3 regions of the Sedimentibacter sp. zth1 genome follow, and region 1 is predicted to be linked to each of the others. Evidence: a T-box and tRNA genes for the amino acid it is inferred to sense, from the RefSeq annotation. Region 1 holds a T-box; the other regions hold tRNA genes.
What was found. A T-box is a leader RNA that pairs with one kind of tRNA and senses whether it is charged. The one in region 1 lies ahead of ileS (isoleucine--tRNA ligase), so its partner is inferred to be a tRNA-Ile.

Region 1 (10,140 bases):
TTGCAGGTGAAAGTCAAGCAAGAAATAGATACACATTCGCAGCCTCACAAGCAAAAAAAGAAAATTTCGCTATGATTGAACATTTATTTACTTATACAGCTAATCAAGAAAAAGAACATGCTGAAATTTTTTATAATTTTTTAAAGGAACTTTCAGGTCAAACTATATTTGTTGATGGAGGATATCCTGTTGATATTTACCCAACAACACTTGAACTTTTAAAAACTTCTCAACATAACGAATATGAGGAATGGAAAGTGGTTTACAGCGATTTCTCTAAAATTGCAAAAGAAGAAGGATTTATTAAGATATCCGAGGTATTTGACAATATAGGTAAAATTGAAAAAATTCATGGAGATAGATTTGGAAAATTTGCAAATTATTTAGAAACAAGAAAAATATTCGAATCGTTTGCTGAACAAAGCTGGATTTGTTTAAATTGCGGAAATGTCCATGTTGGAAAAACTCCTCCAGAGATTTGCCCAGTATGTAATCATCCAAAAGGGTACTATATTAGAATTGAAGAATCACCATTTGAGTAGTTAAAGAAATGCTCCAAAAGCTTAATTTTATGTTTAAATTAGCTTTTGGAGCATTTTCACAATTAATAATTAACGTTACTTTTGCCTTTTCCTCTTTCAAGTATAGACGATTGTACATTGGATATATTATTTAAAACTTCTTTTTCGTCTAATGTTAATTTTCCTTTATACTTTATAAATTCTCCCTCAATCATTGTATATAACACATTTTCAGAATTAGAACTATAAAGTATTGAAATAACAGGATTATAAATTGGGAATGTATTTGGTCTATTCAAATCCCATATTATTATATCTGCATCTTTTCCTTCTTTTATTTCTCCGGTATTGAAAGCAAGTGCTTTATGTCCATCCATAAGGTGCTTCCAGATATCCTTGATTTTAAAACTTTCAGAGTCATTGTTTATAAATTTACCATTTAGTGCAAATAATCTTGCTTGTTCAAGTGGGTTAAGTGTATTTGAGCTTGCTCCACCATCAGTTCCAAAACTATAGTTTATCCTGTCATGATATTTATATATATTTCCCTCACCCATCGCAAGTTTCATATATGTTTTTGGACAGAATGCAAAATATGTCTTATCATTTAGATATTTTATATCATTTTCTTCTACCCATAACCCATGAGCTACTATTGTATTTATATCAAAACCACCGCTTTCATATAAAACTTCAAATGGTGTTTTTTTAGTCTGATCTAAACTTGTATCAACTTGTTCTTTAGTTTCTGAAACGTGTAAATGAATTCCTACATTTAATTCTTTTGCTGTATTAACTATCTCACTTAAAATTTCACCAGGACATGTATATGGTGCATGCGGTCCAAGTCTTAAATTTACTCTACTTGAAATATTTCTGTTTTTACTGATAAATTCTTTAGCATTTTGTAGCTGTTCTTTATAATTTGGGGCTAAGCCAAAAATAGTTGATGCTAAGTCTATTCTGATTTTTGAATCCATTGCTGCTTTTAAAACTGATTCCTGTCCGAAATAATGGTCTGCAAAAGCTGTAACACCATTATTAAGCATTTCAAGTATGGCTAATTTTACTCCATTGTATATATCCTCTGGTTGAAGTTTACTTTCATAAGGAAAAATTTCTTTGTTAAACCAATCATCGATAGTTACATCTTCAGCTATGCCTTTAAATATATTCATAGCAGCATGAGAATGCAAATTTACAAGTCCTGGTGAAACATAATAAGTAGAACAATCAATAATCTCACATGAATCATTATTATCAACATTCTCACAACATAAATTAAAATTATTAGTATCTATAATTTTAACTATTCTACTATTTTCTATATATATGTCTTTATTTTTATCTACTGTTGCATCATTGTTTATAATATTAGAATTTTTTAAAAGTATTTTTTTCATCTTTCCTCCATAATTAGTTATGTAATCAATTAATATATTATACCCATGTATTTTAATATAATAGTATTTATTATTAAAAAAATTATTTATTAGCTTGCTTTGACGTTTAAAAATATTCTAAATTTTATTTAGTTATAATTGATAATAAATGACTTGAGACTCCAAACATAGAGCTATCACACTCAATTTCTCTCATGATTTCAAGATAATTATCTAAATATTCTTTTGAGTTGATTTTTTCATCAAATCTATCAACTATTCTATTGATTCCTTCTACGTTTATTATTTTTTTACATTTAAGTCCTGTAGTCTCAACCTCATTCTTAAACTCATTTGCTGTATGAAAATAGCCGAAAGTAAAATGATTATTATATCTATTATTAAAGCAACCAGTTTTTAATGCTTCTAGAGCAGACTCTTTAAATTTTTTATCATCTACTTCTTTTACTTTTATAAAATCCATTATTGCTGAGTTTTTATGTATAAATACAGCAAATATCTTTCCGTCATCTTTTAAAACACGCTTTGCCTCAATTAATACCTTCCTTCTTTCTTCATAGCTTTGTATATGATATAACGGACCAAATAACAACACATAATCGAACGATTTATCATCAAATTCAATATTTGTTGCATCTCCAACATCTATAGAACCTAGTTTCACTCCAGTTTTTTGTTCTTCTTCTCTTGCTTGTTGAATATGAAGAGGTACAATATCCCTTAGATGAACGCTTAACCCCATTTTAGCTAGCCAAAATGAATAATAACCAGCACCTCCACCCATATCTAATACGCTTTTTTTATTAAAATCTATGTTTCTTACTAAAATATCCTTAGTTCTTTCAAATTCAAAGCTACACCTAGTGTATCTATCTTTTTCTCTTCCCAAATTGTAATAATCAAAAAAATCTTTATTTGGCATGATATCACCTCATTTATATAGAAAAAGTGCAATATATTTATACTATACTACACTTTTTACGTCTATTAGTTTACTTTTTCAAGTTTTATACCTGTTTCGATACCATTTAAGTTTTGAACCTCGAAACTTGTATCATCAGTTTTTGTTATTTCTATTGCCAATGTTTCAGATTTGATGAAATCTGTAAATATGTCTACTGCATTAGATATTTCTTCATTTCCATTGAAGAAAATTTTAATATTATCCATCATTTCATATCCATTAGTCTTTCTCATTTGCTGAATCTTAGATACAAACTCTCTCGCATATCCTTCATCTATAAGCTCTTTAGTTAAGTTAGTATCAATAATAACAAATAAATTGTTAGACATTTCAACATCATAACCCTCTTTTGCAGCAATTCTTATATCTAACATATCTTCTGTTATTTCAATTTCATTGCCACTAACTGCCATGTTATATACATTACCTGCTTGAACTGTAGAGATTATTTCCTTTGTATCTGCTTTTAATAGTTCTTGTGCAAATACTTTTACATCTTTACCTAATTTAGGTCCGCAAGTTTTGAAGTTTGGTTTTATAGTAAAGTTTATATATTGATTTAAGTTCTGTTCAAATAAAACTTCCTTCACATTCAATTCTTCCATAATAAGTGGTGTCATATCAGAAATTAATGCTTCATATCTACCATCTATATAGATTTTTTGAATTGGTTGTCTAACCTTGATTTTAGTAGTTTCTCTTGACGCTCTACCAAGCTTAACTAAATCTCTTACAAGGTCCATTCTCTTTTCAACATTCAAGTCTATTACTTCTTCATTAGCTATTGGATAATCAGCTAAGTGAACTGATTTTTCTCCAGTTAAATCTCTATATAATTCTTCAGCTATATATGGAGCAAATGGAGCTACAAGTTTTGATACTCCAACAAGAATTTCATAAGTTGTCACATATACTGATTTTTTATCTTCTGTTAATTCAGTTGCCCAAAATCTTCTTCTTGAACGTCTAATATACCAATTTGATAAATCTTCATTAATAAAGTCTTGAATTGCTCTTACTACTTTATTCAAGTCAAATACGTCCATGCACTCTTTAACATACTTAACTAAATTGTTGTATTTAGAAATTATCCATCTATCAAGCTCCGGTCTATCCTTTATTTCAACAAAGAATTCTCTTGGATCTACATTATCGGTATTTGCATATAGTGCAAAGAATGTATAAACATTTTTGATAGTTCCAAAGAATTTACTCAAAACTTCTTTTAATCCGTCTTCGTCAAATTTTGTTGGTGACCATGCTGGTGATACATGTAATAAGTACCATCTTAAAGCATCAGCTCCATATTTATCGAATAATTGAAATGGATCTACACCGTTTCCTTTTGATTTAGACATTTTCTTGCCAAATTTATCTAGTATCAAGTCATTTACTAAAACTCTTTTATATGGTGATACGCCTTTTACAAATGTTGATATTGCAAGTAATGAGTAGAACCATCCACGAGTTTGATCAATACCTTCACAGATAAAATCTGCTGGGAACATTTCATCAAAGTTTTCTTTGTTTTCGAATGGATAGTGCTGTTGAGCAAATGGCATTGAACCACTGTCAAACCAACAGTCAATTACATCTTTAACTCTTGTCATTGGTTTTCCACAATGAGGACAAGTTATATGAACATCATCAACAAACGGTCTGTGCAATTCTATATTTTCATCTATGTTTTCTATAGCTCTTTCAGCTAATTCTTTTCTTGAACCTATACTATCTACATGACCGCATTCGCATCTCCAAATTGGAAGTGGTGTTCCCCAGTATCTACTTCTTGATACAGCCCAATCATTTACATTTTCTAACCAGTTACCAAATCTTTTTTCTCCAACAAAATCAGGATACCATTCAACTGTTTTGTTGTTTTCAACAAGATTATCCTTTAATTTTGTCATTTGAATATACCAGCTTGGTTTTGCATAGTATAAAAGTGGAGTTTTACATCTCCAGCAGTGAGGATAATTGTGAAATACAGTTTCTTTTTTAAATAACTTGCCTTGCTCTTTTAACCAAATTAAGATATCTTTATCAGCATCCATAACAAACATACCTTTCCAAGGTGTTTGTGTAAACTTACCGGTATCATCAACTGGTTGTAAAACTGGTAAATTATATCTTTTTCCTGTGTTATAGTCATCTTCACCAAATGCAGGAGCTGTATGAACTATACCAGTACCATCTTCAGCTGTAACGTAATCTGCACATGTTACAAAAAAAGCTTTTTTATCAGCTTTTACAAAAGGCATAATTTGCTCATACTCAACAAACTCTAAGTCTTTACCTTTCATTTCTTCAAGTATTTCATAATCTACTTTTATAACTTTTTCAAGTAATGATTTGGCAAGATATAATACGTCGCCTTTTTTATCTTCTGTATCTGCTAATTTAATTTTAACATATTCCATATCAGCATGTACTGTAAGTGCAACGTTTGAAGCAAGTGTCCAAGGTGTTGTTGTCCATGCTAAGAAATATTCATTTTTTCCAACTAATTTAAACTTAACAAATGCTGTTGCAGTTTTTATTTCCTCATAGCCTTGTGCAACTTCATGAGATGCAAGACCTGTTCCACATCTAGGACAGTAAGGTAATATTTTATGTCCTTCATACATTAATCCCTCTTTAAAGAACTTATTCAATATCCACCAAACTGATTCTATATAGTTGTTGTCAAGTGTGATATATGGATTATCTAAGTCAATTAGATATGCCATACGCTCAGTCATTTGTCTCCATAATCCGCTATATGTGAATACTGACTCTCTACAATTTTCATTAAATTTATCTATGCCATAATTCTCTATATCTTGTTTGTTTTTAAGTCCTAATTTTTTTTCAACTTCGATTTCAACGGGAAGTCCATGAGTATCCCATCCGGCTTTTCTTTTTACCTGATAGCCCTCCATTGTTTTGAAACGGCATACAGAATCTTTTAAAGTTCTTGCTATAACATGGTGAATTCCCGGTCTACCATTGGCAGTTGGTGGTCCTTCATAAAAAACAAACTGCTGTTTATCTTTTCTTGTTTCAACTGCTTGATGTAGTAAATCTATATTTTCCCAGTAATTTGACATTTCTTTTTCATATTCGTTATATGGTAATTTTGATATGTCTTTAAATAATTTCATTTTTTCCTCCTATTATATATTATTATTATGCAATAAAAAAACTCCTTCATCCAAAGGGACGAAAGAGTTATATTTCCGTGGTACCACCCAAATTATACAAAACCTTAAATTTATAGATTTTGTATCACTCAACTTTATAACGATTTTCACGTAGTTTCTTACTACTATTTCAGAAACTAAGCTCATGGATGATTTTCATTATACTTAAAATTATAATCTCACACCAAAATGATTATTTCTCTTGAATTCGCTATATAATTACTATTCCAATCATAGCCTAAAATATTAATTTATATTCTAAAATAATACACCATTATTTACTAGCTGTCAAGATATTTTTTTGATTTTAGAATATAATTTTCGTAAATTTGGTTAATATATTATTGTTCTTTAGATGTAGATGAAAGGATTGATGACAATGGCAAGTAGAAATAAGTTAATTGTACCAGAATCAAAACAAGCTCTTGACATGTTAAAGATGGAAATAGCATCTGACATAGGATACACTCCTCCAAGTGATATGAAAGATAAAATGTATCCAGCACTAGTTAACGGTCTCGCAGTTAAAGAAATGGTAAGAATGGGCGAAAAAATGATAACCAACAATAAACCCTCACAATTTAAAGCACAAATAAACAAAGACTTTCATAATTTAAAGAGATAAACTGTTATTTGTTCAATAATTAGTTTATAAAAATGTTACGAGCATTGCTCGTAACATTTTTACATATGATAAAGGAGAATATTATGATTTATCAAAATAATTCGTTTTGGCATCAAACTACTTCATATAGAAATTTAAATACTAAAAATATTAGTGGCAAAAAATTTGATGTATTAATTATAGGTGCTGGTCTTTCAGGGTTAAATACTGCTTTTTTACTTATGAACAAAGGATTAAACATTGGAATCATTGACTCTACACATATAGGCTATGGGGTAAGTGGCTACTCAAATGCAAAAATAACTATACAGCATAATCTTATATATGATTATTTAATTCGCAACTTTGGTATAAGTACTGCTAAAAACTATTATAAAGCTAATTTAGATGGTTTAAATTTTTATAAAAATATAATTTACAATCTTAACATTCCATGTGATTTTCAAGAAGATTTTAGTGTTGTATACTCAAAATACAATGAAAAAGTATATGATTTAAAATCAGAAAAAGAGGCTTATGATGCAATTGGAATAAAATCTAATATAATTGATATTTATTCAATGAATTTTCCTATATCATGTGGATTAGAAGTACCAAATCAATATAAATTTAATCCGTTAAAATATTTATACTCTTTAGCTAATATTTTAAATAAAAACAATATAGACATTTATGAAAATACTAAAGCAATAGATGTTTGTTTAAATGAAAATCCTCATAAAATAATAACAAACAATGGTGACGTATTTGCAAACAAAGTAATCATTGCAACACATTTTCCACTAAAAAAATTATTAGGCTTATTCTTTATAAAACAATCTCAAGAAAAATCATATATTATTGCTTGTAAAACAAATACAAAACCATTTGATGGAATGTATATAAATATTGACAAGAACATAAGGTCTATTAGATTTCAAAAAAATATCAAAGACAGTATTTTACTTTTAGGAGGATGCAATCATCCAGTTGGAAAACCTAATAATGAAGAAAACGCATATAAAAAATTAGAGGATTTTTTGATTAAATATTTTTCTAAACATGACATACTTGCAAAATGGTCTACACAAGATTGCATGTCGCACGACCGAATTCCTTTTATAGGTCCAATAAGCAAACTGTATAAAGATATTTATGTAGCAACTGGCTTTAGCAAGTGGGGTATGACAAACTCTGCAGCGTCAGCTATCATAATAAGCAACATGATTTTAAATAATAACATCACATATTACGAAAACATTTTCAACCCTTATAGGCACTTGAATATCAATGCTACATCTGTTTTTAAGATTGGTAAAGCAAGCTATAATACACTAATAGGTTATTCAAAAAAATTGTTATTGCGTTCTAAAAAAGAAGTACTTGACTTAAAAAATGGTGATGGTACTATAATAAATTCTGGTATAACAAATATTGGCGTATTCCTTGATGACGAAGATAATTTTCATTGCATAAAACCTGTATGTACTCATCTTGGTTGCTCACTTGAATTCAACACTGAAGATAAGACTTGGGACTGCCAATGTCATGGCTCAAGGTTTGATATATTAGGTCATGTAATAGAAGGTCCAGCCACTAAGTCCCTAAAGTATGCTAAAATCAAAAGAAGTGATATATTATAATAAGAAGTTACTATGTAACTCTACTAGGGGATCAATGTCCTCCTTCGACATAAAAACACCTACTTCATTATTTTACTAAATTTAAAGATTTTGCAGTATCTCTACTAACAATATTATTTGAAATTAATTTTTCTATCAACAATTGTCCATCTTTTGTGTTTGTTTGTAAAAATTTTATAGTTATTTCAGCCATATCATTATTTGATAGTGTATTTTTATTATCTATATCTATACCCAAGCTTTGTACAAATGTCAATGTTTCATCATATTTAAAATCCACATCTTGCTTATATCCTAAATTTTCAAGCAATACTTTTACATACTGCTTATATGTCAAGTTACTAAGAGGCATAAAATTATTATTAGTGTCACCTATAAAGCCTACGCCTGGATTATCCTTTAAAAATGCCATAATATTTATTCCTTGTTTCCAACTATATCCTTTAGATTCATTAAAATTATTTTGACCAGAATAAGACAAAGCTTGTTCCTCTAACCCATTCATTCTAAGAACAATTATTGCACTTTGGATTCTAGTAGATGTTTTATTTGCATATTCTAATGTTATACCATTTCCATTTCCTTTGATCAAACCAAGCTTACCTAGAATTTTTAACTCATCACTTACAAATGGATATTTTCCTTCTTTATTTATTAATGTATAAAGATTATCTTTTTTAACAACTATCATATTGTTATTAAAAGATACTATTTCATCCCAATTATAATCTACTATAATATTTGAATTACAGTCAATAATTCCCCATTTAGAATCTTTTTTTACTGCAAAATACTTATCACCAAGCAATGCAATTTCATCATAAACATTATCAACAATTGTTTCCCCATAATTGTTGATAACTCCCCATTTATCATCTGTAAGTACAGCAATATATGGTGAATTTATATAACTTTTATAATTTGTGTACTCTATATTATTTAAAAAGTTACCATTCTTATCGATGATTTTATAACTACCTTCATTTTCTTTTACAACTGCTACATCTTTAATAAATAATGATGCATGTATATACTTGCAATCAATAATCAATTTCCCTGATTTATCTATAAATCCCCACAACTCATTTAACCTAACAGGTGCAAGATTCTCGTTAAATAATTTAGTATTTTCCCATATAGGCGAAGAAATCACATGACCAGTTTTGTCAATATATCCGTATAGCTGCTTATCACCAATTTTAGAAACTGTAAATATACTATTATTTATTTGACTAATGTAATCCCACTCTGCATCGATTATCTGATTATTTTCAGTGTTTATCACACCATATTTACCATTTAAAATAACTCTTGCTGTTCCGTCAACAAATTTTTCAACCCAGTCGTAATTTAAATCTATTACAACTTCACCGTTTTTATTTATATATCCCATTTTACCGTTTGAAGAAACTGAACATAATTCATTTGAAAATTGTCCTACACTATCCCAAACAGGTTGTATAACCACATTGCCTTGTTTATCAATAAATCCCTGCTTATTATCATTATTTGAAACCTTAGCTAATCCATCTACAAAAGGTTCAGCTTTAGTCCATAATGGTTTTATAATTATATCGCATTTTTTATCTATATATCCATACAATCCATACATATTAAATACAGCTAAATCTTCGTTAAATTCTAGTCCATAGCTAAACTGAGGATTAATAACCATTTCACCATCAATATCAACAAATCCATAAATATTTCCTTTTTTAACTAAAAACAATCCGTCAGACAGCTTTCCAATTTCAGAGTAAAGTGGATTGCAAATTAAATTGCCATCGTAATCCATAAGGCCCCACAGTCCATCCTTTTTTATT
Region 2 (10,140 bases), 280 kb from region 1:
ATATATTAAAGTACGACATGAGTTTCGCAAATAGCTTATTGTATTTCCCAGATAAATTTTCAGATTCGTCTACTAAAGAAATGGTTTTAACTTCTTTACCTTCTTTTCTTTTTTCAGAAAGGTTAAATATAAAGCCATATCCTATAAATAGAACTATTAAGCATATTAAAGAGATTACATAATATGCTCTAACTGGCGCCTTTCTTCTGCGCTTCATAAAACACACCTCATATCTTATCTATATTAGTAACTATTAATATATATGACATATGTTTAATTTTATGACTTAAGATTTAGAATTCATTGCTATAAAATCCTGGATGCACTGCTACATTTATAACTTCAGATAGTACATCTGAAAGTATTTCTATAAGCTCATCAATTTCAGTTGGTGTAACATAAGTATCATTATATTTAGGGTTTAACACCTCTTTGATAAATCCAAGTTTTTCATTCTCATCTAATTGCCCTAACAATCCTAACACTTCATCAGCGACTGATATCTTGTGTGTAAATTTTTCTTTCATCAAATCTATAGAATCGCTAACAATAGTTGCTGTATCAACAACCGTTGGAACACCTATTGCTGCAATTTTAATTCCCATACTTTCTTTATTTAAAGAACCCTGCATATTGCCTATACCTGAGCCTGGTTCAATTCCAGCATTTGTTAATTGTATAACTGAACATAATCTTTTCATCTTCCTAGAAGCTAATGCATCTATTGCAATAATAAGTGTAGGTTTTATTTTTTCAATAACACCCTTTATAGTATTTTGTGTTTCTATCCCTGTAACTCCCATTACACCTGGAACTAAAATAGCTAGCTCATTATAGTCATCATCAAAATCTTTTTTATATGCTTTAAAAAATTGTCTAGTAACTTTTATTTTATCAATTGTTCTCGGTCCTAAAGAATCCGCTGTTACTCTTCTATTACCTAGTCCAACTACCAATATATGTTCTCTATCAATATCTATAATCTCTTTTAAATTACTTGATAATGTTTCTATAATTTCTTGTCTTTTATCTTTATCCATATGTTTAAAGCTTGGAGTTTCATAGGTTACATACTTGCCTATCTTTTTACCTACAACTTTTTGTGCTTCTTCATCTGTAATCTCAATTTTTACAAGTTCTCCATATTTTAAATTTTTTGTTTCAAGTATAACTCCATCGCAATTTTTAGCCAAACCTTCGTGGGCTTCATAGGCTAAGTCTGTTCTATACATATAAGTTCCTCCAAAATAATTTGTTCTCTATTTATTATTCATTTTTTTTATTTTTTTATACTTTTCTCTTGATTTTTGTTTGAGAAACTTGTATAATTGGTATGCTATGTTTAATAAATTGTAATATTGAATATTAAAATATTAAAATATTAAATCTCATCAGGGGAGGTGAAACATTTGGCAAACATTAAATCAGCAAAAAAAAGAATTTTAGTTATTGATAAAAAAACTGCTATAAACAAAGTTAGAAAATCAGAAATAAAAACTTATATTAAAAAATTCGAAACTGCTATTGAAAGCGGTGACGTTGAAAAAGCGAAGGAATATTTAAAAGAAGTTGAAGCTAAATTAGATAGAGCTGCTGCTAAAAACACTATTCACAAACACGCAGCTGCTAGAAAAGTTAGTAGATTACAACAAAGATTAAATAAAATAGCTTAATCATAAAAGGGCTGTAACATTAAATGTTAAGCCCATTTTTATTATAATTAAATATATATAAAGTCTTATACATCTTTAATAATCAAATATTTATAAGACTACTTTCTAATATTTTGCCATTCTAAAAGCTCACCCTTGATAACCTTGTCACATATAGTTAATTCACTTATACAAGATGAATTTGTAAGTAACATAATTTTCTTCAAATTACTTTTTAATTCTTCTATCCAGTCATTTATATTAACATTTTTAAAATATTGTTTCAATATTTCTCCAGATATACCTACCATTTTAGCACCCATTGATAAACACTTTGCAATATCAAAAGAATTTTTTATTCCTCCTGATACTATAAATCCATTTAGTCCAGCTATATTTGCTTCAACCATAGAATATGCTGTTGGTATTCCCCAATTGATTAATGAATTATCAATAACTTTACTATGTCTTGAATATTCTATATCTATAAAATTTGTACCTCCTGCTCCACTAATATCAATGTATTTAATATCCATACTCATAAGCTCTTTTATAGTTTCAAGGCTCATACCACAACCAACCTCTTTTACAATCACTGGTACATTTATACCTTCTTTTAAATTTATTATATTTTCTCTTATATTTTCGAATGTAGTATCTCCCTCTTTCATACTGATTTCCTGGGCTACATTCAAATGCAATTGTAAAGCATCCGCCTCTATCATCTCAACAGCAATTTTAGCATCTTCTAAAGAACAATTAGCAGATAAATTGCCAATAACTACTCCTTCAGGATTAATTTTTCTAACTATACTATATGTTTCAAAAAGATTTTTATCTTCAACTCCAGCCTTTTGAGAACCAACCGCAATTGGTATGTCAGCGTCACGTGAAACTCTTCCTAATATTTCGTTTATTTTCAAAACGTCTTTATGTCCACCTGTCATAGCGTTTATAAAAATTGGTGCGCTAATTTTCTTACCTAAAAAAGTTGTATTTATTTCAATATCTTGAAGGTTATATTTAGGTAATGCCTTGTGAATAAGTACTATATCATCAAGACCTGTTTTAGTATTATTGTTACTTTCCTTAAGTGCATATTTTATATGGTCTAATTTTCTCTTACTTCTAATTAAGTTGTTATCCATTTTATTCTCTATTCTAAATTAATTTATATTGTATTACTTCTTTAAAAAGAATTACATATTATTTCTAATCCAACTGTCTTATCTATTAACCCCGTTTTAATTTGTCTGTCAATATTTAAAAGAGTATTCAGTATTTTTTCAGTTTTATCCATACTTATATTTTTAGATAAACTACTAAGTTTCTTCGCTATAAACGGCTTTATTTTCATAGTATCAGAAACTTGAGAAGATGAGTAACCTTTTTTGTATAATATTTGATATTGATAAATCATTCTAACCTGCCTTGTTATCATATGCATAATAAATAGCTCAGCCACACCATTTATTAACATGTTTCCTAGCATTTTATTTGCTTCTTTTTTCTTACCGTCACATATAAAATCAACAAGTCTAAAAATATTACTATCAAGAGATTTTATTAAAAGAGCATCAATAACTTCTCTATTTACTTCGCCTTCATCTAATGTATATGATGCAATTTTATGAATTTCATTATTTACATCATACAAATCAACTGTACTTTCATAATCTAAATAACCACAGTTTGTTGCAATATAGCTTGCATTCGATGATGTAATTTTAACTGAATTTTTTTTAAAACCTTCTACTATATAGTTAGTTAACTCACCTTCATCTAATTTTTTAATTTCATATATTGCTTTATTTTCTTTGATTATTTTTACCAATTTTTTTCTATTATCAGGTTTTTTGCCTTTTAAAATAAATAATACTATCGTAGTATCTATGTTATCTTTTGTTAATTTAATAAGCTTTTCCTCTATGCTTTTATTAATAGAACCAGATGAAGTTAAAAAATCACTATCATCAACAATAATTACTTTTTTATCAGACATAAAAGGAAAAGTTGCAACTGTTTCTATAAATTCATTTTCCTTATCATCAATTTTTTCAAATTTAGTAAAATTCAATTCTCTTAAATTTTTAGAAACAAATTTATTGATTACACTTTTTATGGCATTATCAATTAGAAAGGTTTCATTTCCATATATTATATTGAAACAAAATAAATCTTCTTTTTTTATATTATTTATTAATTCTTTATAACTCATATTTTCCCTCATATCTTTTATCTAAAATATAATTTTTATAAAACATTACATATACTAATAATATAACAAATATATATAAATTCAATAAAAAATATAATTTATATATTTCATTCATATTTTCAGAATGATTGCCCTTATAGGTATTATAATATATTTCATCATTAATTTCCATAATATTAATTTCACCATTAGTAAAAGTTGATAAAATATCTGAACCTATATCATTATATTTATCAATAACCTCCTGATGTGGAATACCATAATTATTTTTACCATATGAAAATACTGCAATATCAGGATTAACTGCTTGTACAAATTCAGTAGTAGAAGAAGTTTTACTTCCATGATGAGGAACAATTAAAACATTTATATCTTCCAATCTATCTAGAATCTGCCTTTCAGCCTCCTTTTCGATATCCCCAGTAATAAGTATTTTTATTTTTCCACACTTTACTAAATATACATTGGACATGTTATTTTCATTATTAGACTTAAAACCGATTTTAGGCCATAATATATCAATTTTAAATTCATTATCTATAATTATACTATCTGTATTGTTTAAAAGATTACAATGGCAATTTATTAGATTCTTGTCGTCTTCGGAACTAGAATATACATTACCAACTTTAGAACTACTTAATATTTCATTAACACCACTATAATGATCTATGTGCCAGTGGCTAATAAATATTGATTTTATATCATTAAAACCATTTTTGAGTATATAAGGTGCACAAACATATTTGCCAATATTATCTGAATTGCTACCCGCGTCAAATATCAAATTTATATCATTGTGTCTTAGGATAATAAATACGCCTTGTGAAACATCAACTATATTAAGTCTTGTTCCATCTAAACTTAGCGGTATAATGAAAAAATTGATGCAGTAGTATACTATAAAAGTTGCAAATAAAATACGCTTGTAACTGCATTTTTTATTATTTATTATAAATAGTATTAAAGCTAAGAAAACATAGTAAAAAAAGCAAGTTAAAAGCCTCATAGAGGGTATTTTAACACCTGCAATACTACTTTTAGAACCCCAATCTATTACATACCTAATAACATTGAATACATAATCATATATCTTTAAAGGTAAGACAAGTGTATATACACATAAAAAACCTACACCAACAGAAATAAATGCAATAACAATAAGTACACTAAAAATAGGAACTAATGCTATATTGTATAAAATGCCCAACAATGAAAGATAATTAAAATAGTACGACATAATAGGAAGTGTGAATAATTGTAAAAAAATATATAAATAAATGCTAGAAATAATGGTATTCTTAGATTTCAATTTATCCTTAACATACTTATTAAAAATAATTAAGCAAAATGCAGCGGTAAACGACAATTGAAAACCTACATCAAATAAATAAAATGGGTTTACCACTAATAATATAAAGGCTGCTATAACAATTGAGTTAATAGTATTATATTTTCTATACAATAACTCTGCTCCAAACACGAACGTAAACATTATTAAACTTCTAAGAACAGACACTGGAAATCCTATCAAAAACCCATAGCACCACAAAAATCCCCATGTTAAAAACCAGCTAATCTTTTTGTTAAACCCAATCATACAAAATAATTTTATTAAGAAGCCGTATAATATACCTATATGCAAACCAGAGACAGCAAATATATGTGCCAGGCCAGTTCTTTGTATACTTTTATATAAATCATCATCTAAGTATTTCTTATCTCCTAACAAAATTGATAATATAATATTTGCATTTTTTTCATTAAGATTTGAATAAAACAATTTTTCGACAAATCCTTTAAAATTATTTACTATAGTATTGACTTTTGAATAATCCTTTTTTATAAGGTTGGGTTTTGTATTTGCAAATAAGTTTACAAATATTTTTTTAGTTCGAAGCGATTTTTTATAATTAAAAAGCAAAAAATTCTTAGATTCTTGAATTTTAGATACGCTAACGTTAATTTTATGAATTGAATTTATTTCGATTTTATTTTCTTTTTTTATGTATAGAATTGATTTTTCATGTATATTTTTTCCGTTTAGACATATTACATTAACATTATAGCTAATAAATTCAGATTCTTTGTCATCTTTAATAACATTCTTTATTTCTACAATTACATTAACATCATCATTAAGATATTGTGTTAAAATAGATTTTGAATTATAATTAATACATACAACAGACAAAACCGCAAATAAAATTATTAAAAAACACGCTACATATTTTTTTGTCGTAACAATACCCAGTGCAAAAAATATTAGACTTAAAATTATTGCAGTTTTATAGTTTAAATATAAACATACTATTATACTCAAAACATATGCAACGAAATAAATTACAAAATAATACATATTTATACCCCCGTATTTATATTACCAAATTATTCTACATAAAGCAACTTATTAGGGGAAACAAAAACTGTTTATAGGACGGATTAAAATGATTAGTAAAAAAATTATTGAAGATTATAATTTAAATAATAAATTTATAGAAGAGATATTTAATGACAGTGTTTACTTAGACATTGAAACATCTGGATTATCTGCTGTTACGAGTGAAATTGTTTCTATAACATTTTTGATAGTTGAAAATAATAAAAAAATTATCTATCAAACATTTTCTATAAATGAACAGGAAGAATTAGAATCATTGTTTTTCCTTATGAGTAAAATATATACAAAAAAATATATCATAACATATAACGGGAAATCATTTGATATAACATATTTGAATAAAAAATTTGAAAAATACAATATAGATTTTAATTTAAATAATCTACATAGTATTGATTTGTATAAAGATATGCTGAATTTTAAAAATAAGATTAATATTGCAAATAATAAGCTTAAAACTGTTGAAAAATATTTTAAGATATTTAGAGAAGACACATTGTCTGGCAAAGATGTAATAACCTTGTATGAAGCATATAAAATTCATAAAAAAGATGAGCACAGAGATTTAATACTTTTGCATAATTTTGAAGATGTTTACTATCTTCCAATAATATTTGATAATATTTTGAATTCATATGATAAAATATTTTATTCCAAAACATTAGGTATATTGAAAGTTAATAAAAAAGATATTAGTATATCAAACAAGGCAATAAAAATTAAATTTTTAAATATAACTGATTACAAATTGGATTACAACTCAAATAAACTTTGCTATAAATTAAATTTCAAAAGTCAAACATCTATAACAAAATTAGATATTTTGATTTCTCTATATAAAAGCGATAGCGATAATTATATATTATTTATAGATAATAATGAAATAAAATTGATGAACTTTAACACATTGCCTAATTTAAAAGATAATATTGTGCCAATAGTAATTAATGGAACTCTATTATTTGAAAATGTATGTAGTATTATTGAAAAGGCATTAAAAGATATTTAAAAAATTAAATATTATTGTAATAAAAAAGTTACTACGCAACTCCGCTAGGGGGACCAATGTCCCCCTTCGGCGTAAAAATGCTTATGAAATAGGCATTTTTACTGAGCACTCCCCTTAAAGGCAAGGACGTCCCGTCCTTTGCAATCCTCGTTTTTTATATACTAAAAGTAGACTTTCCCAGTATATAAAAAACGTTGATTAAAAATAATCAACGTTTTTACTATGGTGCCCAAAGGCGGAATCGAACCACCGACACGGGGATTTTCAGTCCCCTGCTCTACCGACTGAGCTATCTGGGCAAACATGGTGGGCCTTCAAGGATTCGAACCTTGGACCTACCGGTTATGAGCCGGGCGCTCTAACCAACTGAGCTAAAAGCCCAAAATATTAATATATTTTGGAAAAATGTGGTGGGCCTGGATGGACTCGAACCATCGACCTCACGCTTATCAGGCGTGCGCTCTAACCACCTGAGCTACAAGCCCACATTTAAATACTGGTCGGGGCGGCAGGATTTGAACCCGCGGCCCTCTGGTCCCAAACCAGATGCGCTACCAAACTGCGCTACGCCCCGAAATACTATTATTTAATTATTATCCTGTTTTTGCTTAATAAAATTGGCAGGGGTGGCAGGACTTGAACCCACGACACATGGTTTTGGAGACCATTGTTCTACCAACTGAACTACACCCCTATGGTGTAAATGGTGGGCCTTCAAGGATTCGAACCTTGGACCTACCGGTTATGAGCCGGGCGCTCTAACCAACTGAGCTAAAGGCCCAAAATATTACAAAATATTTTGGTATAAATATGGCGGAGAAGGAGGGATTTGAACCCTCGCATCCTTATCGGATCTACACCCTTAGCAGGGGCGCCTCTTCAGCCACTTGAGTACTTCTCCATATATATTTTTATAACTATTAAATTGGCGGAGAGGGTGGGATTCGAACCCACGTGGGCTTACACCCTAACGGTTTTCAAGACCGCCCCGTTATGACCGCTTCGGTACCTCTCCGTGGTGATCCATCCGCGATTCGAACGCGGGACACCCTGATTAAAAGTCAGGTGCTCTGCCAGCTGAGCTAATGGATCACTATATTAATTTTTAAAAATGGCTGGAGTAGCAGGATTTGAACCTACGAATGCTAGAGTCAAAGTCTAGTGCCTTACCGCTTGGCTATACCCCAACTTATGGTGAACCAGAAGGGAGTCGAACCCCCGGCACACGGCTTAGAAGGCCGTTGCTCTATCCAGCTGAGCTACTGGTCCATAAATTTTTTTAATGGAGCGGGTGAAGGGAATCGGACCCTCGCAACCAGCTTGGAAGGCTGGGGCTCTACCACTGAGCTACACCCGCATTATATGCGTTTTAACATTTTTTGTTACTTTTGGAGCGGAAGACGAGATTCGAACTCGCGACCCTCGCCTTGGCAAGGCGATGCTCTACCACTGAGCCACTTCCGCATTTTAAACTTAATTGGTGGGAAGGACTGGATTCGAACCAGTGAAGGCGTTGCCAACGGATTTACAGTCCGTCCCCTTTAGCCACTCGGGAACCCTCCCATATTTTCAGTAAAATTATTTTCCGCAACATGGCTTACGCCGTTGCGTCTTTCGCATTGTGTATTGAAATTACTCCGTAATTTCTGCGAAAATGGAGCTGGTGAAAGGACTTGAACCCTCAACCTACTGATTACAAGTCAGTTGCTCTACCAATTGAGCTACACCAGCATGTATCTTGTTTTTATTGAAAATGGCGACTTGGATGGGGTTCGAACCCACGACCTCCAGCGTGACAGGCTGGCATTCTAACCAACTGAACTACCAAGCCACATTCAATTTTGTAAAAATGGTGGAAACAATAGGGCTCGAACCTATGACCCCCTGCTTGTAAGGCAGATGCTCTCCCAACTGAGCTATGCTTCCATGTTTTTTATTTTGTAATGGTGACCCTACCGAGACTCGAACTCGGGTTACTTCCGTGAAAGGGAAGTGTCTTAACCGCTTGACCATAGGGCCTTTTATTTTGGTAGCGGGGACAGGATTCGAACCTATGACCTTCGGGTTATGAGCCCGACGAGCTTCCAGCTGCTCCACCCCGCGACAAATTAATTTAAAATGGTACCGAAGACCAGACTTGAACTGGTACGTTCTTTAGGGAACGCAGGATTTTAAGTCCTGTGCGTCTGCCAATTCCGCCACTCCGGCACATTCATGGCTCCGAGGGTGGGGCTCGAACCCACGACCTACCGGTTAACAGCCGGTTGCTCCACCATTGAGCTACCTCGGAATATCAATCTGGCGATGTCTTACTTTCCCAGGCAGTCACCCACCAAGTATCATCAGCGCTAAAGAGCTTAACTTCCGTGTTCGGAATGGGAACGGGTGTGTCCTCTTTGCTATTATCACCAGATTAGTATAACTCGTAATTTAAAAATTACTTCGTTATATTGTATATTAAGTTATCATTAAATTGAAAGTTTGAACTTTCAAAATTGTATAGGAAAAACTTTTCGAGATTTGTCCGACTGTATCACAAATCTATTTACTCACTTACGTTCGTATAGATTTGGATTTCGCTGGATCTGACCTACCATCCATTTGAGAATCAAATGGGGTTAGGATCATTATTGGTCAAGACCTCGACCTATTAGTATCACTCAGCTGAATACATTGCTGCACTTACACCTGTGACCTATCTACCTGTTAGTCTTTCAGGGGTCTTACTTACTTACGTAATGGGAAATCTTATCTTAAGGTTTGTTTCGCGCTTAGATGCCTTCAGCGCTTATCAATTCCAGACTTAGCTACTCAGCCGTGCTCCTGGCGGAACAACTGATTCACCATAGGTCTGTCCATC
Region 3 (10,140 bases), 270 kb from region 1:
TATTTCATTTTAAAACTTAAAAATCCTTGACATACAAATAAAAATATGATAAATTAAGTAAGTCGTAACTATTATATATATTTGAGAAATTAACATTATTTAAAAATAGTGTTGACAAAATAATCTGTTTTTGTTATACTACTAAAGCTGTCAAAAAAAATTAATTTCAGTTAAATAAAAAATTAAAATAAGTGTTGACAGATAAAACAAAATATGATAAGCTATTATAGCTGTCGAAAAGAGAAAAATAAGTTATAATGTAAAAATAAATAATTTAAAAAAGTTCTTGACAAACTTCGACAGAGATGGTAAACTAATAAAGCTGTTGAGAGACAGCAAAGCATTGAAAAATGAATATAAATTAATATTTTTTAGATAATTTTAAGGCAACTGAAATTTGAAGCGCACAGTGTATAAAGAATACACGAGCACTGGAAAATGAAAGTAACGCAGAAAGTGCTAAAAAAGATAATTTATAAGAACCCGCAACATGGCTAACGCCGTTGCGAAGTGCAAATTGACTTAAAATTTTTGACGAAATTTGTTCGCACCTTAGACAATAAAACAGCATAAGAACAACCTTTGATTTCAGTACTCGCAAGAGTATAAGAAATAGAACAAAAAACAGTAACAACAACAACAACTAACGAGAGTTAGTGCCAAGCGTAAGCTTGAGAACAGATATTAAACGAGAGTTTGATCCTGGCTCAGGACGAACGCTGGCGGCGTGCCTAACACATGCAAGTCGAGCGAAGAAAGTCTTTCGGGACGAGTATTAGCGGCGGACGGGTGAGTAACGCGTGAGCAATCTGCCTCGTACAAAGGGATAGCCTCGGGAAACTGGGATTAATACCATATAACACTTATTGATCACATGATTAATAAGTCAAAGATTTATCGGTACGAGATGAGCTCGCGTTTGATTAGCTAGTTGGTAAGGTAATGGCTTACCAAGGCGACGATCAATAGCCGGCCTGAGAGGGTGAACGGCCACATTGGAACTGAGACACGGTCCAAACTCCTACGGGAGGCAGCAGTGGGGAATATTGCACAATGGGCGCAAGCCTGATGCAGCGACGCCGCGTGAGCGAAGAAGGTTTTCGGATCGTAAAGCTCTGTCCTTTGGGAAGAAAAAAATGACGGTACCAAAGGAGGAAGCCCCGGCTAACTACGTGCCAGCAGCCGCGGTAATACGTAGGGGGCGAGCGTTGTCCGGATTTACTGGGCGTAAAGGGTGAGTAGGCGGTAACGTATGTCAGATGTGAAAGGCGAGGGCTAAACCCTCGTAAGCATTTGAAACTGCGTAACTTGAGTGCAGGAGAGGTAAGTGGAATTCCTAGTGTAGCGGTGAAATGCGTAGATATTAGGAGGAACACCAGTGGCGAAGGCGACTTACTGGACTGTAACTGACGCTGAGACACGAAAGCGTGGGGAGCGAACAGGATTAGATACCCTGGTAGTCCACGCCGTAAACGATGAGTGCTAGGTGTTGGCCGAGAGGTCAGTGCCGGAGCTAACGCAATAAGCACTCCGCCTGGGGAGTACGGTCGCAAGACTGAAACTCAAAGGAATTGACGGGGACCCGCACAAGCAGCGGAGCATGTGGTTTAATTCGAAGCAACGCGAAGAACCTTACCAAGGCTTGACATCCCCTTGACAAGTGCAGAAATGTGCTCTCTTCTTCGGAAGCAAGGGAGACAGGTGGTGCATGGTTGTCGTCAGCTCGTGTCGTGAGATGTTGGGTTAAGTCCCGCAACGAGCGCAACCCTTATCATTAGTTGCCAGCATGAAAGATGGGCACTCTAGTGAGACTGCCGGTGACAAACCGGAGGAAGGTGGGGATGACGTCAAATCATCATGCCCCTTATGTCTTGGGCTACACACGTGCTACAATGGTCGGAACAAAGGGAAGCGAAAGCGTGAGCTGGAGCCAAACCTAATAAACCGATCCCAGTTCGGATTGTAGGCTGCAACTCGCCTACATGAAGTCGGAGTTGCTAGTAATCGCGAATCAGAACGTCGCGGTGAATGCGTTCCCGGGTCTTGTACACACCGCCCGTCACACCATGGAAGTTGATAATACCCAAAGTCGCTGAGCTAACCATTTGGAGGCAGGCGCCTAAGGTAGGATTAATGACTAGGGTGAAGTCGTAACAAGGTAGCCGTATCGGAAGGTGCGGCTGGATCACCTCCTTTCTAAGGAGACAGAAAACAAAATGTAAAGTAATACATTTTGTTTCAATGTCGCTTTTCTGGTTTGAACGCCAGAAAAGCATGTTCGAAACAAGGAACTTATGCTGTTTCATTGATGCTCAAGTGAGAATTTGAGTATTAAGACTAATGCAGAGAAAATTTTGGCAACAAAATGTTCAAAGCAAGCTGAACTTTGAAAATTGTATAGGAAAAAACAAACGAGAAAAACATCAAAAAAACAATAAAACTAAGTAAAAAATATAAGCGGAAGCAAATATTAATTACAAGAGTAACCAAAAAAATAGTTGTGTGAAGACGCACAATTAAACTGATGATTAAAAATTGCGAAGGTAATTTTTATTTAGGCAAGGCGGAAGGAACGAAAGAGCGGAATGTACATCTGTACATGAGCATCTTGAGAAACGACCAACGAAGCATAAATGAAAAAGGCCGAGCAAAAGAGGTCAAGATATAAAGAGCGTAGGGCGAATGCCTTGGCACTAAGAGCCGATGAAGGACGTGGTAAGCTGCGAAAAGCTACGGGAAACTGCAAACAAGTATTAATCCGTAGATATCCGAATGAGGAAACTCACATATGGAGAACCGTATGTAACGTATGATGAATAAATAGTCATACGTGGGGAACGAGGGGAACTGAAACATCTAAGTACCCTTAGGAAGAGAAAGTAAAAAACGATACCGAAAGTAGCGGCGAGCGAAATCGGTAGAGCCCAAACCATGTTTCGGCATGGGGTTGCGGACATATCAACAAAGTATCCGAGACGATAGTCAAAGACTTCTGGAAAGAAGCTCCAAAGAGTGTGATAGACACGTAGACGAAAAAGTCAAAGAGCAAGATATGATCCAGAGTACCACAGGACACGAGAAATCCGGTGGGAAGCAGGGAGGACCATCTCCCAAGGCTAAATACTACTTAGTGACCGATAGAGAAATAGTACCGTGAGGGAAAGGTGAAAAGAACCCCGGGAGGGGAGTGAAAAAGAACCTGAAACCCTATGCTTATAAGCAGTGGGAGCACTACGAGTGTGACCGCGTACTTTTTGTAGAACGGGCCAGCGAGTTACGATATGCAGCAAGGTTAATAACTGAGAGGTTAGGAGCCGAAGCGAAAGCGAGTCTTAATAGGGCGAAAGTTGCATGTCGTAGACCCGAAACCAGGTGACCTATCCATGAGCAGGTTGAAGCTAGAGTAAAATCTGGTGGAGGACCGAACCCGTTAGCGTTTAAAAGCTATGGGATGACTTGTGGATAGCGGTGAAATTCCAATCGAACCTGGAGATAGCTGGTTCTCCTCGAAATAGCTTTAGGGCTAGCCTTAACGTAAGATTAATGGGGGTAGAGCACTGAATAGTCAAGGGACGTTATACGTTACCGAAACTTATCAAACTCCGAATACCATAAAATTAGCGTTGGGAGTCAGACTATGTGAGATAAGTTTCATAGTCAAAAGGGAAAGAGCCCAGATCACCAGCTAAGGTCCCAAAGATAGATTAAGTGGAAAAGGATGTAGGACTACACAGACAACCAGGAAGTTGGCTTAGAAGCAGCCACACTTTCAAAGAGTGCGTAATAGCTCACTGGTCGAGTGGACCTGCGCCGAAGATTACCGGGGCTAAAATCTATCACCGAAGCTGTGGGATTGTATTAATACAATCGGTAGAGGAGCATTCTGTACGAGTCGAAGCGCCATCGAAAGAGGCTGTGGATTGTACAGAAGAGAGAATGCTGGCATGAGTAGCGAAAGGTGAGTGAGAATCTCACCCATCGAAAGACTAAGGATTCCTGAGGAAGGCTCGTCCACTCAGGGTAAGTCGGGACCTAAGCCGAGGCCAAAAGGCGTAGGCGATGGATAACTGGTGGAAATTCCAGTACCACCGAAGATCGTTAAAAGAGAAGTGGGGACACAGAAAGATAAGTTAGCGTACTGATGGAATAGTACGTCTAAGTAAGTAGGGAGAAGAGATAGGCAAATCCGTTTCTTCAATAATCCTGAGATACGAATGGGAGCGAAAACAAGTAGTGAAGTAACTGAGTCTACGCTGTCAAGAAAATCCACTATCGAGATCAAGGTGCCCGTACCGTAAACCGACACAGGTAGTCAAGGAGAGAATCCAAAGATGAGCGGAAGAACTATTGTTAAGGAACTAGGCAAAATAACCCCGTAACTTCGGGAGAAGGGGTGCCCATGGAAGTGAAAGTCGAACGACCGGAGCTTTAGTGGGCCACAGAAAACAGGCTCAAGCGACTGTTTACCAAAAACACAGGTCTCTGCTAAATCGAAAGATGAAGTATAGGGGCTGACACCTGCCCGGTGCTGGAAGGTTAAGGGGAGCTGTAAGCGTAAGTGAAGCAGTGAACTTAAGCCCCAGTAAACGGCGGCCGTAACTATAACGGTCCTAAGGTAGCGAAATTCCTTGTCGGGTAAGTTCCGACCCGCACGAAAGGTGTAACGATTTGAGCACTGTCTCAACAATAGATCCGGTGAAATTGTAGTACTCGTGAAGATGCGAGTTACCCGCGGCAGGACGGAAAGACCCCATGGAGCTTTACTGCAGGCTGACATTGGAATTCGGTATTAATTGTACAGGATAGGTGGGAGACTAAGAAACATGTACGCCAGTATGTGTGGAGTCGCTGTTGGGATACCACTCTATTGATACTGAATTTCTAACATGATACTGTGATCCAGTATATGGACACTGTCAGTTGGGCAGTTTGACTGGGGCGGTCGCCTCCGAAAGAGTAACGGAGGCGCTCAAAGGTTTCCTCAGCACGGTCGGAAATCGTGCGAAGAGTGTAAAGGCAGAAGGAAGCTTGACTGCAAGACGTACATGTCGAGCAGGAACGAAAGTTGGACTTAGTGATCCGGTGGCGCCGAATGGAAGGGCCATCGCTTAACGGATAAAAGCTACCCTGGGGATAACAGGCTTATCTCCCCCAAGAGTCCACATCGACGGGGAGGTTTGGCACCTCGATGTCGGCTCGTCTCATCCTGGGGCTGAAGCAGGTCCCAAGGGTTGGGCTGTTCGCCCATTAAAGAGGCACGCGAGCTGGGTTCAGAACGTCGTGAGACAGTTCGGTCCCTATCCGTCGTGGGCGTAGGAAATTTGAAGGGAGCTGTCCTTAGTACGAGAGGACCGGGATGGACAGACCTATGGTGAATCAGTTGTTCCGCCAGGAGCACGGCTGAGTAGCTAAGTCTGGAATTGATAAGCGCTGAAGGCATCTAAGCGCGAAACAAACCTTAAGATAAGATTTCCCATTACGTAAGTAAGTAAGACCCCTGAAAGACTAACAGGTAGATAGGTCACAGGTGTAAGTGCAGCAATGTATTCAGCTGAGTGATACTAATAGGTCGAGGTCTTGACCAATAATGATCCTAACCCCATTTGAGAATCAAATGGATGGTAGGTCAGATCCAGCGAAATCCAAATCTATACGAACGTAAGTGAGTAAATAGATTTGTGATGCAGTCGGACAAATCTCGAAAAGTTTTTCCTGTACAATTTTGAAAGTTCAAACTTTCAATTTAATGATAACTTAATATACAATATAACGAAGTAATTTTTAAATTACGAGTTATACTAATCTGGTGATAATAGCAAAGAGGACACACCCGTTCCCATCCCGAACACGGAAGTTAAGCTCTTTAGCGCTGATGATACTTGGTGGGTGACTGCCTGGGAAAGTAAGACATCGCCAGATTGATATTCCGAGGTAGCTCAATGGTGGAGCAACCGGCTGTTAACCGGTAGGTCGTGGGTTCGAGCCCCACCCTCGGAGCCATGAATATGCCGGAGTGGCGGAATTGGCAGACGCACAGGACTTAAAATCCTGCGTTCCCTAAAGAACGTACCAGTTCAAGTCTGGTCTTCGGTACCATTTATAATTAATTTGTCGCGGGGTGGAGCAGCTGGAAGCTCGTCGGGCTCATAACCCGAAGGTCATAGGTTCGAATCCTGTCCCCGCTACCAAAATAAATTGGCGGCGTAGCTCAGTTGGCTAGAGCATGCGGTTCATACCCGCAGTGTCAGCGGTTCAAATCCGTTCGCCGCTACCAAAATAAATTATCAAAATAAAAGGCCCTATGGTCAAGCGGTTAAGACACTTCCCTTTCACGGAAGTAACCCGAGTTCGAGTCTCGGTAGGGTCACCATTACAAAATAAAAAACATGGAAGCATAGCTCAGTTGGGAGAGCATCTGCCTTACAAGCAGGGGGTCATAGGTTCGAGCCCTATTGTTTCCACCATTTTTACAAAATTGAATGTGGCTTGGTAGTTCAGTTGGTTAGAATGCCAGCCTGTCACGCTGGAGGTCGTGGGTTCGAACCCCATCCAAGTCGCCATTTTCAATAAAAACAAGATACATGCTGGTGTAGCTCAATTGGTAGAGCAACTGACTTGTAATCAGTAGGTTGAGGGTTCAAGTCCTTTCACCAGCTCCATTTATAAATATTGTGGACCAGTAGCTCAGCTGGATAGAGCAACGGCCTTCTAAGCCGTGTGCCGGGGGTTCGACTCCCTTCTGGTTCACCATAAATTTTGTTTTTGAGTTACATAAGGTTTTTATTTGACTCATTAGCTCAGTTGGTAGAGCACCTGACTCTTAATCAGGGTGTCCAGGGTTCGAATCCCTGATGGGTCACCAACTTTAGTGTATGATATAATTTATCAAATATATGATCCATTAGCTCAGCCGGCAGAGCACCTGACTTTTAATCAGGGTGTCCCGCGTTCGAATCGCGGATGGATCACCAATATGGAGAGGTACCGAAGCGGTCATAACGGGGCGGTCTTGAAAACCGTTAGGGTGCAAGCCCACGTGGGTTCGAATCCCACCCTCTCCGCCAATTAAATAATATGTCGGGGCGTAGCGCAGTTTGGTAGCGCATCTGGTTTGGGACCAGAGGGCCGCGGGTTCAAATCCTGCCGCCCCGACCATATATGCAAATTATGGGCTTGTAGCTCAGGTGGTTAGAGCGCACGCCTGATAAGCGTGAGGTCGATGGTTCGAGTCCATCCAGGCCCACCATAGTTTAAACCAAAATATTGTAAAATATTTTGGGCCTTTAGCTCAGTTGGTTAGAGCGCCCGGCTCATAACCGGTAGGTCCAAGGTTCGAATCCTTGAAGGCCCACCATCTAATATTTATGCCCAGATAGCTCAGTCGGTAGAGCAGGGGACTGAAAATCCCCGTGTCGGTGGTTCGATTCCGCCTTTGGGCACCATTTAGTACAACAATATTAAATATAAAAACTGCTTGACATGAGTTAATACTTGTGATAAGCTAATCAAGCAAAAAAAATTAGTATACGAAGTCGTTAAGAAAAAATAAAAAAGTTCTTGACAAACTTCGACAGAGATGGTAAACTAATAAAGCTGTTGAGAGACAGCAAAGCATTGAAAAATGAACCTTAGACAATAAAACAGCATAAGAACAACCTTTGATTTCAGTACTCGCAAGAGTATAAGAAATAGAACAAAAACAGTAAAAACAACAACAACAATTAACGAGAGTTAATGCCAAGCGTAAGCTTGAGAACAGATATTAAACGAGAGTTTGATCCTGGCTCAGGACGAACGCTGGCGGCGTGCCTAACACATGCAAGTCGAGCGAAGAAAATCCTTCGGGATGAGTATTAGCGGCGGACGGGTGAGTAACGCGTGAGCAATCTGCCTCGTACAAAGGGATAGCCTCGGGAAACTGGGATTAATACCATATAACACTTAATAATCACATGATTAATAAGTCAAAGATTTATCGGTACGAGATGAGCTCGCGTTTGATTAGCTAGTTGGTAAGGTAACGGCTTACCAAGGCGACGATCAATAGCCGGCCTGAGAGGGTGAACGGCCACATTGGAACTGAGACACGGTCCAAACTCCTACGGGAGGCAGCAGTGGGGAATATTGCACAATGGGCGCAAGCCTGATGCAGCGACGCCGCGTGAGCGAAGAAGGTTTTCGGATCGTAAAGCTCTGTCCTTTGGGAAGAAAAAAATGACGGTACCAAAGGAGGAAGCCCCGGCTAACTACGTGCCAGCAGCCGCGGTAATACGTAGGGGGCGAGCGTTGTCCGGATTTACTGGGCGTAAAGGGTGAGTAGGCGGTAACGTATGTCAGATGTGAAAGGCGAGGGCTAAACCCTCGTAAGCATTTGAAACTGCGTAACTTGAGTGCAGGAGAGGTAAGTGGAATTCCTAGTGTAGCGGTGAAATGCGTAGATATTAGGAGGAACACCAGTGGCGAAGGCGACTTACTGGACTGTAACTGACGCTGAGACACGAAAGCGTGGGGAGCGAACAGGATTAGATACCCTGGTAGTCCACGCCGTAAACGATGAGTGCTAGGTGTTGGCCGAGAGGTCAGTGCCGGAGCTAACGCAATAAGCACTCCGCCTGGGGAGTACGGTCGCAAGACTGAAACTCAAAGGAATTGACGGGGACCCGCACAAGCAGCGGAGCATGTGGTTTAATTCGAAGCAACGCGAAGAACCTTACCAAGGCTTGACATCCCCTTGACAAGTGCAGAAATGTGCTCTCTTCTTCGGAAGCAAGGGAGACAGGTGGTGCATGGTTGTCGTCAGCTCGTGTCGTGAGATGTTGGGTTAAGTCCCGCAACGAGCGCAACCCTTATCATTAGTTGCCAGCATGAAAGATGGGCACTCTAGTGAGACTGCCGGTGACAAACCGGAGGAAGGTGGGGATGACGTCAAATCATCATGCCCCTTATGTCTTGGGCTACACACGTGCTACAATGGTCGGAACAAAGGGAAGCGAAAGCGTGAGCTGGAGCCAAACCTAATAAACCGATCCCAGTTCGGATTGTAGGCTGCAACTCGCCTACATGAAGTCGGAGTTGCTAGTAATCGCGAATCAGAACGTCGCGGTGAATGCGTTCCCGGGTCTTGTACACACCGCCCGTCACACCATGGAAGTTGATAATACCCAAAGTCGCTGAGCTAACCATTTGGAGGCAGGCGCCTAAGGTAGGATTAATGACTAGGGTGAAGTCGTAACAAGGTAGCCGTATCGGAAGGTGCGGCTGGATCACCTCCTTTCTAAGGAGACAGAAAACAAAATGTAAAGTAATACATTTTGTTTCAATGTCGCTTTTCTGGTTTGAACGCCAGAAAGGCATGTTCGAAACAAGGAACTTATGCTGTTTCATTGCTACTCAAGTGAGAATTTGAGTAGTGGATAAAAGATTTGCTGATGTGGGGGTGTAGCTCAGATGGGAGAGCACCTGCCTTGCAAGCAGGGGGTCAGGAGTTCGACTCTCCTCATCTCCACCAATAAAAGTAAATCGCTGAACTTTGAAAATTGTATAGGAAAAAACAAACGAAGTAATTTTTGATTTAGACAAGGCGAGAGGAGTCGAGGAGCAAAGCATATGAATAATATGTGAGCACCAGAGAAGACGATCAACGAAGTATAAATTAAAAAGAACAAGTTTGAAACGAGAGAAAAACATCAAAAAAAACAATAAAACTAAGTAAAAAATATAAGCGGAAGCAAATATTAATTACAAGAGTAACCAAAAAATAGTTGTGTGAAGACGCACAATTAAACTGATGATTAAAGTAATTTTTCTGAAAAGAAAAGTGAAAATAAAGTTTGCGAAGGTAATTTTTATTTAGGTAAGGCGGAAGGAACGAAAGAGCGGAATGTACGTTTGTACATGAGCATCTTGAGAGATGACCAACGAAGCATAAATGAAAAAGACCGAGCAAAAGAGGTCAAGATATAAAGAGCGTAGGGCGAATGCCTTGGCACTAAGAGCCGATGAAGGACGTGGTAAGCTGCGAAAAGCTACGGGGAACTGCAAACAAGTATTGATCCGTAGATATCCGAATGAGGAAACTCACATATGGAGAACCGTATGTAACGTATGATGAATAAATAGTCATACGTGGGGAACGAGGGG

Region 2: it encodes a tRNA-Ile, which carries the amino acid that the T-box ahead of ileS (isoleucine--tRNA ligase) is inferred to sense. The anticodon was not compared.
Region 3: it encodes a tRNA-Ile, which carries the amino acid that the T-box ahead of ileS (isoleucine--tRNA ligase) is inferred to sense. The anticodon was not compared.

What each region holds. Positions count from the first base shown of each region.
Region 1 is NZ_CP071445.1:1,645,548-1,655,687, forward strand. It holds gene rbr (rubrerythrin) at 1-542, shown strand, start outside; gene JYG23_RS08280 (amidohydrolase family protein) at 605-1,924, opposite strand; gene JYG23_RS08285 (class I SAM-dependent methyltransferase) at 2,049-2,846, opposite strand; gene ileS (isoleucine--tRNA ligase) at 2,912-6,031, opposite strand; T-box leader at 6,083-6,314, opposite strand; gene JYG23_RS08295 (small, acid-soluble spore protein, alpha/beta type) at 6,450-6,695, shown strand; gene JYG23_RS08300 (FAD-dependent oxidoreductase) at 6,779-8,317, shown strand; gene JYG23_RS08305 (WG repeat-containing protein) at 8,385-10,140, opposite strand, start outside.
Region 2 is NZ_CP071445.1:1,362,300-1,372,439, forward strand. It holds gene spoIIP (stage II sporulation protein P) at 1-217, opposite strand, end outside; gene gpr (GPR endopeptidase) at 294-1,232, opposite strand; gene rpsT (30S ribosomal protein S20) at 1,410-1,673, shown strand; gene fni (type 2 isopentenyl-diphosphate Delta-isomerase) at 1,772-2,800, opposite strand; gene holA (DNA polymerase III subunit delta) at 2,842-3,870, opposite strand; gene JYG23_RS06850 (DNA internalization-related competence protein ComEC/Rec2) at 3,860-6,229, opposite strand; gene JYG23_RS06855 (ribonuclease H-like domain-containing protein) at 6,318-7,280, shown strand; tRNA gene JYG23_RS06860 (tRNA-Phe) at 7,504-7,579, opposite strand; tRNA gene JYG23_RS06865 (tRNA-Ile) at 7,585-7,661, opposite strand; tRNA gene JYG23_RS06870 (tRNA-Ile) at 7,689-7,765, opposite strand; tRNA gene JYG23_RS06875 (tRNA-Pro) at 7,778-7,854, opposite strand; tRNA gene JYG23_RS06880 (tRNA-Trp) at 7,899-7,974, opposite strand; tRNA gene JYG23_RS06885 (tRNA-Ile) at 7,985-8,061, opposite strand; tRNA gene JYG23_RS06890 (tRNA-Ser) at 8,092-8,181, opposite strand; tRNA gene JYG23_RS06895 (tRNA-Ser) at 8,207-8,295, opposite strand; tRNA gene JYG23_RS06900 (tRNA-Lys) at 8,297-8,372, opposite strand; tRNA gene JYG23_RS06905 (tRNA-Gln) at 8,393-8,467, opposite strand; tRNA gene JYG23_RS06910 (tRNA-Arg) at 8,473-8,549, opposite strand; tRNA gene JYG23_RS06915 (tRNA-Gly) at 8,564-8,637, opposite strand; tRNA gene JYG23_RS06920 (tRNA-Gly) at 8,670-8,744, opposite strand; tRNA gene JYG23_RS06925 (tRNA-Tyr) at 8,759-8,843, opposite strand; tRNA gene JYG23_RS06930 (tRNA-Thr) at 8,936-9,011, opposite strand; tRNA gene JYG23_RS06935 (tRNA-Asp) at 9,035-9,111, opposite strand; tRNA gene JYG23_RS06940 (tRNA-Val) at 9,131-9,206, opposite strand; tRNA gene JYG23_RS06945 (tRNA-Glu) at 9,225-9,299, opposite strand; tRNA gene JYG23_RS06950 (tRNA-Met) at 9,308-9,383, opposite strand; tRNA gene JYG23_RS06955 (tRNA-Leu) at 9,400-9,488, opposite strand; tRNA gene JYG23_RS06960 (tRNA-Asn) at 9,496-9,570, opposite strand; rRNA gene rrf (5S ribosomal RNA) at 9,577-9,693, opposite strand; rRNA gene JYG23_RS06970 (23S ribosomal RNA) at 9,911-10,140, opposite strand, start outside.
Region 3 is NZ_CP071445.1:1,374,951-1,385,090, reverse strand. It holds rRNA gene JYG23_RS07075 (16S ribosomal RNA) at 685-2,196, shown strand; rRNA gene JYG23_RS07070 (23S ribosomal RNA) at 2,656-5,585, shown strand; rRNA gene rrf (5S ribosomal RNA) at 5,803-5,919, shown strand; tRNA gene JYG23_RS07060 (tRNA-Asn) at 5,926-6,000, shown strand; tRNA gene JYG23_RS07055 (tRNA-Leu) at 6,008-6,096, shown strand; tRNA gene JYG23_RS07050 (tRNA-Met) at 6,113-6,188, shown strand; tRNA gene JYG23_RS07045 (tRNA-Met) at 6,198-6,274, shown strand; tRNA gene JYG23_RS07040 (tRNA-Glu) at 6,296-6,370, shown strand; tRNA gene JYG23_RS07035 (tRNA-Val) at 6,389-6,464, shown strand; tRNA gene JYG23_RS07030 (tRNA-Asp) at 6,484-6,560, shown strand; tRNA gene JYG23_RS07025 (tRNA-Thr) at 6,584-6,659, shown strand; tRNA gene JYG23_RS07020 (tRNA-Arg) at 6,674-6,750, shown strand; tRNA gene JYG23_RS07015 (tRNA-Lys) at 6,787-6,862, shown strand; tRNA gene JYG23_RS07010 (tRNA-Lys) at 6,896-6,971, shown strand; tRNA gene JYG23_RS07005 (tRNA-Ser) at 6,976-7,064, shown strand; tRNA gene JYG23_RS07000 (tRNA-Pro) at 7,079-7,155, shown strand; tRNA gene JYG23_RS06995 (tRNA-Ile) at 7,170-7,246, shown strand; tRNA gene JYG23_RS06990 (tRNA-Ile) at 7,278-7,354, shown strand; tRNA gene JYG23_RS06985 (tRNA-Phe) at 7,367-7,442, shown strand; rRNA gene JYG23_RS06980 (16S ribosomal RNA) at 7,763-9,274, shown strand; tRNA gene JYG23_RS06975 (tRNA-Ala) at 9,433-9,508, shown strand; rRNA gene JYG23_RS06970 (23S ribosomal RNA) at 9,951-10,140, shown strand, end outside.